Regions from separate parts of the Halomonas sp. HNIBRBA4712 genome, predicted to be linked through region 1. Evidence: predicted binding sites of a transcription regulator. Region 1 holds the regulator's gene; the other holds the start of a gene.

Region 1 (5,180 bases):
TGGCGTCCTTGCGCCAGGCGCTGCAGGGCGGCACGCGGTTCGCCCTGGCTGCCGGTGGCAATCACTACGACTTCATCGGCCGGTAGATAGCCCAAATCCTGGGGCGGCACCAGCGCTGGAAAGTCATCGAGATAGCCAAGCCCGCGGGCCACGTTCACCATGCGCTCCATCGAGCGGCCCATCAGGCTCACCCGCCGGCCGTTTTGAGCCGCCGCTTGGCCGATCGCCCATACCCGGGCGAGATTGCTGGCAAAGCAGGAGACCACCACGCGCCCTTTGCACTCCTTGAGCGTTCGGCCGAGCGCCTCGGCGACGTCGCCTTCGCTGCCCGCGATGCCGGGCAGCGGCGCGTTGGTCGAATCGCCCACCACCAGATCGAGTGGAGCCAGCGCCTGGAAGTGTGAAGGGTTGACGCTCGGGCCGATCAAGGGCGCGGGGTCGAGCTTCCAGTCGCCGGTATGCAGTACCCGATAGCCGCCGGCGAGCATCATGATGGCGCAGCTCTCGGGAATGGAGTGGGTCATCAGGAGATAGCGCAGCGTGAACGGGCCCTGCTCGACGGCGTCGCCGGGTTCGATCACCTTGATCGCAACGCTGGATAGGTTGTGCTCGGCGAACTTGTGACGCAAAAGGCCCGCCGCCAGAGGGGTGGCGTAGATCGGGCACTGCCATCTTGGCCAGAGCCAGGCGACCGCGCCGATGTGATCCTCGTGCCCGTGGGTGATATAGAGCGCCTTCGGCGTGATCGAAAGCTCGCTCAGCGTCTGGGTATTGGGTACCTGCAGCGGGGCGCTTGGCAGGTCCTGGCGAATCATCATGCCGCAATCGATGGCGATCCAGTGATCCTCGAACCCATAAAGCGTCAGGTTCATTCCTATTTCACCGCAGCCCCCCAGCGGCAAAATGCGCAGGGGAGGGCGGCGACGGGGTCGAAGTTGAACGCGTGATGGATCCATTGAATATGAACAGCCTGAAAAGTAAGGCTTTAACTATACGGTAAGGCGGGGGCGGCTAACAATGATGGCAATGCCCCCGGCGCCTGCTTGCGTTACACTAACGTCTCGTGCCGGGCCAGGCCCTGCGCAGCGATAAAAGCGTCGTTTCACGCCGGTTATCAACGCGTGTCTTCAAGAGTGGGTAAAAGAGCGTATCAATAGAGCGCACTTAGGCGTGTAAGCAAGCGCGTATCCAGGCGCGTACCCAGGAAAGTATTAAAGAGTATATTCATGTCGCATTACTACCGGTTAGTCGTTTCCTGCCCCGACCAGGTGGGCATCGTGGCGCGCGTGTCGAGCTTCATCGCCCAACATGGCGGCTCCATCACCGAGGCGAGCCAGCACTCGGATCTCGAGTCCGGGCGCTTTTTCATGCGCTACGAGATTCTCGCCGATTCGGTCGGCATGAGCCGCGAGGCGCTGGCCGAGGCGTTCGCGCCGATCGCCAACGCCTTCGACATGCAGTGGGCGCTGGTCGATACGCAAGCGCGGCGCAACGTGGTGATCATGGTGTCGAAAGAGTCCCACTGCCTGGTCGATCTACTCTACCGCTGGCAGGCCGGCGAACTCGACTGCAACATCGTCGGCGTCATTTCGAACCATCCGGACATGCGCTCGCTTTCCGAGTGGTACGAGATCCCCTACTTCCATATCGCGGTCGACCCCAACGACAAGCAGGCGGCGTTCGATGCGGTGCAGCGCCAGATCGACGCGCTCGAGGCAGACTGCATCGTGCTGGCGCGCTACATGCAGATTCTGCCGCCGGCGCTGTGCACGCACTACGCCGGGCAGATCATCAACATTCACCACAGCTTTCTGCCGTCGTTTGCCGGCGCCAAGCCTTACCACCAGGCGTTCGAGCGCGGCGTGAAGCTGATCGGCGCGACCTGCCACTACGTCACCGAAGAGCTCGACGCCGGCCCGATCATCGAGCAGGACATTCACCGCGTCAGCCACTGCCACACGCCGACGGACCTGGTGCGCTTTGGCCGCGACGTGGAGAAATCCGTGCTCGCCCGCGGGTTGAGGTGGCACCTGGAGGATCGCGTACTGATCGACGGCAACAAGACGGTGGTTTTCAACTAGACAGGTGGTTTTCAACCAGGCGCGAAAAAGGGGTACGCCAGGTACCCCTTTTGTTTGGAAGTCGCTGTATGGGGTGCGAATCGAGTTGGGTGCGGTGCCGGGCTGCCCGACACGCTAGCGAGGCGTTTTGCTGCTTCCGATTTTAGACGTTTAGCCCAGCGCCTGGCCGCTGCCGCCGCGAATCACGCCCACGCCCACACCTTCGATATCGAGCGCCTGGCTTCGCAGGTCGATCTCGATCGGAGCGAAGTCGCTGTTTTCGGCGTGCAGGGTGACCCGGTGGCCGTCGCGACGAAAGCGCTTGACGGTCACTTCGTCCTCGAGGCGGGCCACCACGATCTGGCCATCGCGCACCCGTTCGGTGCGGTGTACCGCGAGCAGGTCGCCTTCAAGAATGCCGATATCCTTCATCGACAGCCCGCGCACGCGCAGCAAGTAGTCGGCTTTCGGAGTGAAATACTCCGCCGGCAGCGGGCAATAGCGGTCGATGTGCTCGGCGGCAAGAATCGGACTGCCCGCAGCGACCTCGCCGATGATCGGAAGGCCCTGGGTCGACGTCTCGGCGTTTTCGTTTACGTCGTTGGCCGCCTCGGCGACTTCCGGCGTGTCCTGGTTGGGCAGGCGGATACCGCGGGAGGTGTGGCGAATGATGCGGATCGCGCCCTTGCGCTCGAGCGCGCGCAGGTGCTCTTCGGCGGCGTTGGGCGAGCGAAAGCCCAAGGCCTTGGCGATTTCAGCGCGCGTCGGAGGGTAGCCGTACTCGTTCATTGTCTTGACGATAAAATCAAACACGTTCTGCTGACGTACTGTAAGAGGACGGGACATGGCGGACTCCAACGTGACAGGGTAGCTTGAAAAAAATGACTAAAACGATATGTGTTTAATTATACAGTATGTTCCTTCGTCCAGTATATGACTCAAGCCCCGGATTATAAAGCCGTTACGGGTCAATCGACGATGAAAGAGCGGCTTGCCAATTGAGCGCGGGGGCGTAATGGCCTACTATCGCGCTCATGTTTTCTCGCCATGTTTTAAACACTCGTTTTTCTGGAGGGCGCCATGGCCCAGTCTGATACGGTCACGCGTATTCTGGATACGGCAGAAGTGCTGTTCGCCGAGCGCGGCTTCGCCGAAACCTCGCTTCGTACCATTACCAGCAAGGCGCGGGTCAACCTGGCGGCGGTGAACTACCACTTCGGCTCCAAGAAGGCGCTGATCCAGGCGGTGTTCGCACGCTATCTCGACCCGTTCAGCCTGCGCTTTCACGAGGCACTCGATACGCTTGGCGAGCGCTATGGCAACGAGGAAATACCGCTCGAGGTGCTGCTCGAAACCATGGCGAGCACCGTGCTGAGCGTGCCCGCCGAGCGCAACAGCCTGAAGGTATTCATGCGCTTGTTGGGGCTTGCCTACAGTCAGGCTCAGGGGCATCTTCGCCGCTATATTCAGCAGCAGTACGGCGATGTCTTCACCCGCTTCGTCGAGCTCGTGCGCCGTGCAACGCCGGGGCTTCCCGATGCCGAGCGTTTCTGGCGGCTGCACTTCATGCTCGGCACGGTGATCTTCACGCTCTCCGGGCTCGATGCGCTGCGCGATATCGCTGCCAAGGAGTACGACGAACAGGTGTCGGTGCGTGATCTGATCCGCCGCCTGCGCCCGGTGGTGGTCTCGGCGATGAACGCACCGCTTCCCCCCGCGCTCGAGGAGACGCCCCATGCCCACGCCCCGACTGGCTGAGTTACCGCCGCGGGAGGCGCCCTGGCTCGAAATCGACCTGAGCGAACAGCGCCTTCGCGCCTGGCAGGGCAAGAGGCTTGCCCATGAGTGCGCGGTGTCGAGCGGCAAAAACGGCACCGGCCAGCGGGAAGGCAGCGGCCAGACCCCCGCCGGCTGGCACTACGTGCGCGCCGCCATCGGCGCGGGCCTTCCCGAGAACGCGGTGTTTCGCGGCCGGCGCTTTACCGGCGAGGTGTTCACGGCAGCGCTTGGCGAGCGAAACCCGAAGCGCGACTGGATTCTCACCCGCATCCTCTGGCTTTGCGGGCTCGAGCGCGGCGTCAACCGGGGTTGCGACGTCGACTCCCAGCGCCGCTATATCTACCTGCACGGCACGCCGCCTGGCGAGCCCATGGGCGTGGCGGCGTCCCACGGCTGCGTGCGGCTGCGCAACAGTGATCTCTTGTGGCTTTTCGACTTCGCCACGCCGGGCACGCCGGTCTGGCTTCACGACTAACCGGCTCCGGTTTCGCTTGCAGGCGCCAATCGACTAGAATGAGCGCCCGTTTTGCTGGATAGATGCCGATGACGCAACCGCTTGGCCCGGTCATGCTCGACCTGGAAGGGCCCATCATTACCCGCGCCGAAAAGGCGCTGTTGGCCGATACCGCCGTCGGCGGGGTGATCCTGTTTGCGCGCAACGTCGAAGGCGCCGAGCAGGTCAGCGCGCTGTGTGCCGATATTCGCCGCGTTCGCCCGGACATCCTGATCGGCATCGATCAGGAGGGCGGACGCGTACAGCGTATTCGCCAGGGCGTGACGCGCCTGCCGCCGATGGCGCGCATTGGAAAGCTCTACGCCGATGACCCGGCCGAGGGCGGGCAGTTGGCAAACGATGCCGGCTGGCTTCTGGGCATGGAAATGGCCGCCTGCGGGCTCGATCTAAGCTTTGCCCCGGTACTCGATGTCGAAAGCGGGGTATCGAGCGTGATCGGCGATCGCAGCTTTGGCTTTGATCCCGAGCACGTTGCCGAGCTTGGCGCGCGCTTCATTCAGGGCCTGCACGAAGCCGGCATGGCGGCGGTGGGCAAGCACTTCCCCGGCCACGGCGGCATCGAAGCCGACACCCACGTAAGCGTTGCCGAGGACACCCGCACGCTTGCCGAGCTAAAAGCGCGGGATCTTGTCCCATTCACACGACTTGCCGGTCAGCTCGATGGCGTCATGCCGGCCCACGTGGTGTTCAGCGCTTTCGATGCGCGCCCGGCAGGCTTTTCTCCGGCCTGGCTTGGGATGCTGCGCGAGTCGCTCGGCTTCAAGGGCGCGATCTTCTCCGACGACCTGACCATGGCCGGCGCCCACGTCGCCGGCGGCCCTTTGGCG
Region 2 (5,180 bases), on a different contig from region 1:
GGCGTTCAAACGCCCGGTTTCAGCGTTGCAAGCGCTGCAGGCCAGGCCTTGGGTCGAAGCGTTTGCCGGTCAAGGCAGGCTATCTCGACTGTGGCACGGCAAAGGAGTTCCTCGCCGCGCCACACGCACTGCTCGAAGGTCAGCCGGCAGCGGCCTTGATCGGTGACGCGCGCGTCCACGCGCAGCGCATCGTCGAGCTTTGCCGGTTTGCTGTAGTGACAAGCCAAGCGGTATACCACTAGCTGCGTGCCGGCGTCCAGCAACGTTTGCTGATCCTGGCCAAGCGATCTTAGCCACTCGCTGCGTGCGCGCTCCATGAACTTCAAGTAGTTAACGTAGTAAACGATGCCGCCGGCGTCGGTATCCTCGATGTAGACGCGCACCGGCATCTGAAACGGCGCGGGCGACTGAGTCATGGGCGGCGCTCCCCGGCGGTGTCCACGCTCTGCTCGTGGGGCACGCGGTCGAAGTGCAGCCAGGCCTGGCGGGTCACCATGCGCCCGCGCGGCGTGCGCATCATCAGCCCCTGCTGGATCAGGTAGGGCTCAATCACGTCTTCGATGGTGTCGCGCTCCTCACCGATCGCTGCCGAGAGCGAATCCACCCCCACCGGGCCGCCGTCGAACTTGTCGATCATGGCGAGCAGCAAACGCCGGTCCATGTGATCGAGCCCGTGATGATCCACGTTTAGCATATTGAGCGCGGCGTCCGCCAACGCGGCGTTAACGACGCCGTTGCCCTTGATCTCGGCGTAATCGCGTACCCGGCGCAAGAGCCGGTTGGCGATACGCGGCGTGCCGCGTGAACGCCGCGCGACCTCGATGGCGCCGGCGTGGTCGGTGTCGACGTTCAAGAGCCTGGCCGAGCGGGAGACGATCTCGGTGAGCTCTTCGAGGTTATAGAACTCCAAACGTTGAACGATACCGAAGCGGTCGCGCAGCGGCGAGGTCAGAAGCCCCGCCCGGGTGGTGGCGCCGACCAGGGTGAAGCGCGGCAAATCGAGCTTGATCGAGCGCGCCGCCGGCCCCTCGCCGATCATGATGTCGAGCTGGAAATCCTCCATCGCCGGGTAGAGCACCTCCTCGACCACCGGCGAAAGGCGGTGAATCTCGTCGATGAAGAGCACGTCGCCGGGCTCGAGGTTGGTCAGCATCGCGGCGAGATCGCCGGCGCGCTCGAGCACCGGGCCGGAGGTGGATTTGAGCCCGACACCCATTTCGGTGGCGATGATGTTGGCAAGCGTGGTCTTGCCAAGCCCCGGCGGGCCGAACACCAGGGTGTGATCGAGGCTCTCTTCGCGCAGGCGCGCCGCGCCGATGAAGATTTCGAGCTGCTCGCGCACCCGCGGCTGGCCGATGTAGTCGTGAAGCTTTTTGGGGCGAATGGCGTGGTCGAAACGCACCTCGCCCTGTTCCGGGGCGGCGGCGATCAGCCGGTCGTGTTCTAGCATAGGGTCTCGTTCGCGGCAGGCAAAGTGAGTCGTAAGGCGCGCATTCAGCTACCCATGCGCCGGGTCAACGCCGCCTTGATCAGCGCTTCGGTGGGCTGGTTAGGGTCCAGGTCGGCGAGCATTTTGCTCGACTCGGTGAGCTTGTAACCCAGACTCACCAGCGCCGCCTCGGCATCAGCGAGATGATCGCGCGGTGCAGGCTCACCGTTGGCGCCTTCCAGCGGCAGCGGCGCATGACGGCCCTGCTCCCATTCGGGGAAACGATCGCGCATTTCGATGATCAGCCGCTCGGCGGTTTTCTTGCCAACGCCTGGAAGTTTCGTTAACGCCTTGCTGTCGTCGTCGCGTACGCAGCGCATGAAGGCATCCTCATCCATGCCGGAGAGAATCGCCAGCGCAAGCTTCGGCCCCACGCCGTTGACCTTGATCAGCGCGCGAAACAGCGCCCGTTCGTGCTCGCGGGCAAAGCCATAGAGCAGGTGGGCGTCGTCGCGAATCGTCAGATGGGTATACAGTGATACGCGCTCGCCCGGGACGGGCAGGGCGACGAGCGTGGTCATCGAGGCTTCCAGTTCGTAGCCAACGCCGTGCACGTCGACCACCACCCAGGGCGGGTGTTTCTCAAGCAGTGCGCCGCTTAAACGACCAATCATGGACTACCTCGTGCCAATCGAAAGAGTGTTGCCCGGGCTAAAAAGCCGGCGCTTAAAACAGGGCCTTACTATAAGGCGACTCTGTACTTATGACCAGTAGTGGCGTGGCGCCCTCCATTATGATTCACGTTAAAGCCGCCAGCGCCCGCTCGAGCGCCGCCCGGCGCCGCGCGAAGGTGTGGCCAAAAGCCCCTGCCCCGTGTAGGCATGGCTCAAGGCGATCGCCAGCGCGTCCGCCGCGTCGGCCTGGGGCGTAGCGGAAAGATTCAGAATCGCGGTCACCATGTGCTGAACCTGGGCCTTGTCTGCCCCGCCCTGGCCGGTCACTGCCTGCTTGATCTGGCGGGCGGCGTACTCGGCGATGCCAAGGCCGTGGTTGGCCATGCATACGAGCGCCACACCCCTGGCCTGGCCAAGCTTCAGCGCCGAATCGGCGTTCTTGGCCATGAACACCCGCTCCACGGAGACCTCCGTTGGCCGGTGAAGCCCGACCACCTCGGCAAGCCCGGCGTAGATCTGCGCCAGGCGCTGCTCGAGCGCGCCGTCGGCGGTGCGAATACAGCCGCTGGCCACGTACCGGGGTTTGGCGTTGACCAGCTCGATCACGCCGTAGCCGGTAATACGCGAGCCCGGGTCGATGCCCAGAATACGCCGTGGCGCGGCGGCGGGCCCTTCATCCATGGTGACTCTCCAAATAAAAACACCGACGCAAGCGCCGGTGTTTAAGCGTATCAGAGCGGTCAGTCGCGCCGGTTATTCGGCGCTCTCTGCCCTGGCCTTTTGACGCAGGCGGATGTTGAGCTCCTTGAGCTGCTCGGCGCTCACCTCGCCCGGGGCGTCGGTCATCAGACACGCCGCGCTCTGGGTTTTCGGGAAGGCGATCACTTCGCGAATGGTTTTCGCGCCGGCCATCAGCATCACCAGACGGTCGAGGCCGAAGGCCAGGCCGCCGTGGGGCGGCGCGCCGTACTGGAGTGCGTCGAGCAAAAAGCCGAATTTCTCCTGGGCTTCCTCTTCGCCGATGCCGAGAATCTCGAACACGCTACGCTGCATGGTCTGATCGTGGATACGGATCGAGCCGCCGCCGAGTTCGGTGCCGTTGAGCACCATGTCGTAGGCCCGCGAAAGCGCTTTCGCCGGGTCAGCCTTGAGCTCCTCAGGCGAACAAGAGGGCGCAGTGAACGGGTGGTGCAGCGGGCTCAAACGGCCGCTACCGTCGGTTTCGAACATCGGGAAGTCGACCACCCACAGCGGCGACCACTGCTGAGTATAGAGCTCGAGATCAGCGCCCAGCTTGACGCGCAGCGCACCGATCGCCTCGTTGACGATCTGGGTCTTGTCCGCGCCGAAGAAAATGATATCGCCATCCTCGGCACCCACGCGATCGAGAAGCTCCTCGACCACGTTCTCCATGAACTTGACGATCGGCGACTGCAGGCCTTCGAGGCCCTTGGCGCGCTCGTTGACCTTGATCCAGGCCAGGCCCTTGGCGCCGTAGATACCGACGAATTTGGTGTACTCGTCGATCTCCTTGCGCGAAAGGCTCGCACCGCCTTTTACCTTCAATGCGGCGACGCGGCCGTCATCGGCGTTGGCCGGACCGGAGAAGACCTTGAAGTCGACCTGCTTCATCAGATCGTCGACGTCGGTCAGCTCGAGCGGGATACGCAGATCCGGCTTATCGGAGCCGAAGCGGTCCATGGCTTCCTGCCAGGTCATGCGCGGGAAGTCGGGAAGATCGACATCGAGCACTTCCTTGAAGAGCTTCTGGATCATGGATTCGGTGATACCCATGATATCGCTCTCCTCCACAAAAGAGGCCTCGATATCGATCTGGGTGAATTCCGGCTGGCGGTCGGCGCGCAGGTCCTCGTCGCGGAAGCACTTGGCGATCTGGTAGTAGCGATCGAACCCGGCGACCATCAGAAGCTGCTTGAACAGCTGCGGCGACTGGGGCAGCGCGAAGAACTCGCCGGCGTGGGTGCGGCTCGGCACCAGGTAGTCGCGGGCACCTTCCGGCGTTGCCCGGGTGAGGACCGGCGTTTCGATATCGAGAAAGCCCTCGTTTTCGAGAAACGCGCGCACGCTGTGAGAGATACGAGAGCGTAGACGCAGCTTCTCGATCATGTCCGGGCGACGCAGGTCGATGTAGCGGTGCTTGAGGCGCACTTCCTCGCCGACCTTGCCGTGCTCGTCGAGCTGGAACGGCGGCGTGGCGGCGGTGTTGAGGACCTCGACCTCCTTGGCCAGAATCTCGATCATGCCGGTGGGCATGTTGGGGTTCTGGGTACCTTCCGGGCGCAGGCGAACGCGGCCGGTGATGCGCAGCACGTACTCATTACGGGCACGGTCGGCGGTGGCGAACGCATCCTGGGTATCCGGGTCGACGACGAACTGCGCGATGCCGTCGCGGTCGCGCATATCGAGGAAAATCACCCCACCGTGGTCACGGCGACGGTGGACCCATCCGCAAACGGTCACCGTTTGATCTACCAGAGTTTCGTTGAGCTGGCCGCAATAATGGCTGCGCATGTTTCATCCTGTTGTGTTACGTGGCAATCGTGGTGTCGCGGGTGTGCGCCGTCATTGGCGCGGCTACGCCGCGGCACCATTGTCTTTTGAAGAACCGGCTTTTGAAGAACCGGCTTTTGAAGAACCGCTCGAGGCGCCCTCTTTCGAGGAGCCGCTGTTGGGCGCGCCGCTGTCGCTCTTGCCGCTCGAGGCGTTCTGGCTATCCGCGGCCAGGTTTTTCTTGCCGCCGGTCTTGAAATCGGTTTCGTACCAGCCGCCGCCGGCCAGGCGGAAACCCGCCGCCGAGACCAGCCTTGTCAGCTCATCCTGCTCGCAGGCCGGGCAGTGGGTCAGCGGCGCGGCGCTGATCTTCTGTAACTTTTCCATGCGATGGCCGCAGGCCTTGCACTCGTACTCATAGATGGGCATGTTGATGGCTCCTGAAAAGCTCGAACTGGACAGGACGTTGAAAACCCTGGAAACATTTACCCTGATAACCCGGGCCGTGACAATATATGGCCCAGGCTTATGAATTCCAAGACAGCGGCGCTTAGCCGCCCATTATA

The links. Region 1 encodes LexA, which represses DNA repair genes until DNA is damaged. Its sites were predicted from a motif close to TACTGTNTANNTANACAGTA; they were not measured.
Region 2: a site for LexA is predicted at 2,183-2,202, ahead of ruvA (Holliday junction branch migration protein RuvA). Genes of this name have one in related genera too.

What each region holds. Positions count from the first base shown of each region.
Region 1 is NZ_JBIFXR010000004.1:36,732-41,911, reverse strand. Features, by position in the region: gene ACGK9R_RS09630 (ribonuclease J) at 1-872, opposite strand, end outside; gene purU (formyltetrahydrofolate deformylase) at 1,227-2,081, shown strand; gene lexA (transcriptional repressor LexA) at 2,232-2,906, opposite strand; gene ACGK9R_RS09615 (TetR/AcrR family transcriptional regulator) at 3,141-3,818, shown strand; gene ACGK9R_RS09610 (L,D-transpeptidase family protein) at 3,796-4,314, shown strand; gene nagZ (beta-N-acetylhexosaminidase) at 4,383-5,180, shown strand, end outside.
Region 2 is NZ_JBIFXR010000002.1:242,344-247,523, reverse strand. Features, by position in the region: gene ybgC (tol-pal system-associated acyl-CoA thioesterase) at 6-416, opposite strand; gene ruvB (Holliday junction branch migration DNA helicase RuvB) at 413-1,450, opposite strand; gene ruvA (Holliday junction branch migration protein RuvA) at 1,495-2,103, opposite strand; gene ruvC (crossover junction endodeoxyribonuclease RuvC) at 2,233-2,784, opposite strand; gene aspS (aspartate--tRNA ligase) at 2,857-4,635, opposite strand; gene ACGK9R_RS05510 (FmdB family zinc ribbon protein) at 4,699-5,043, opposite strand.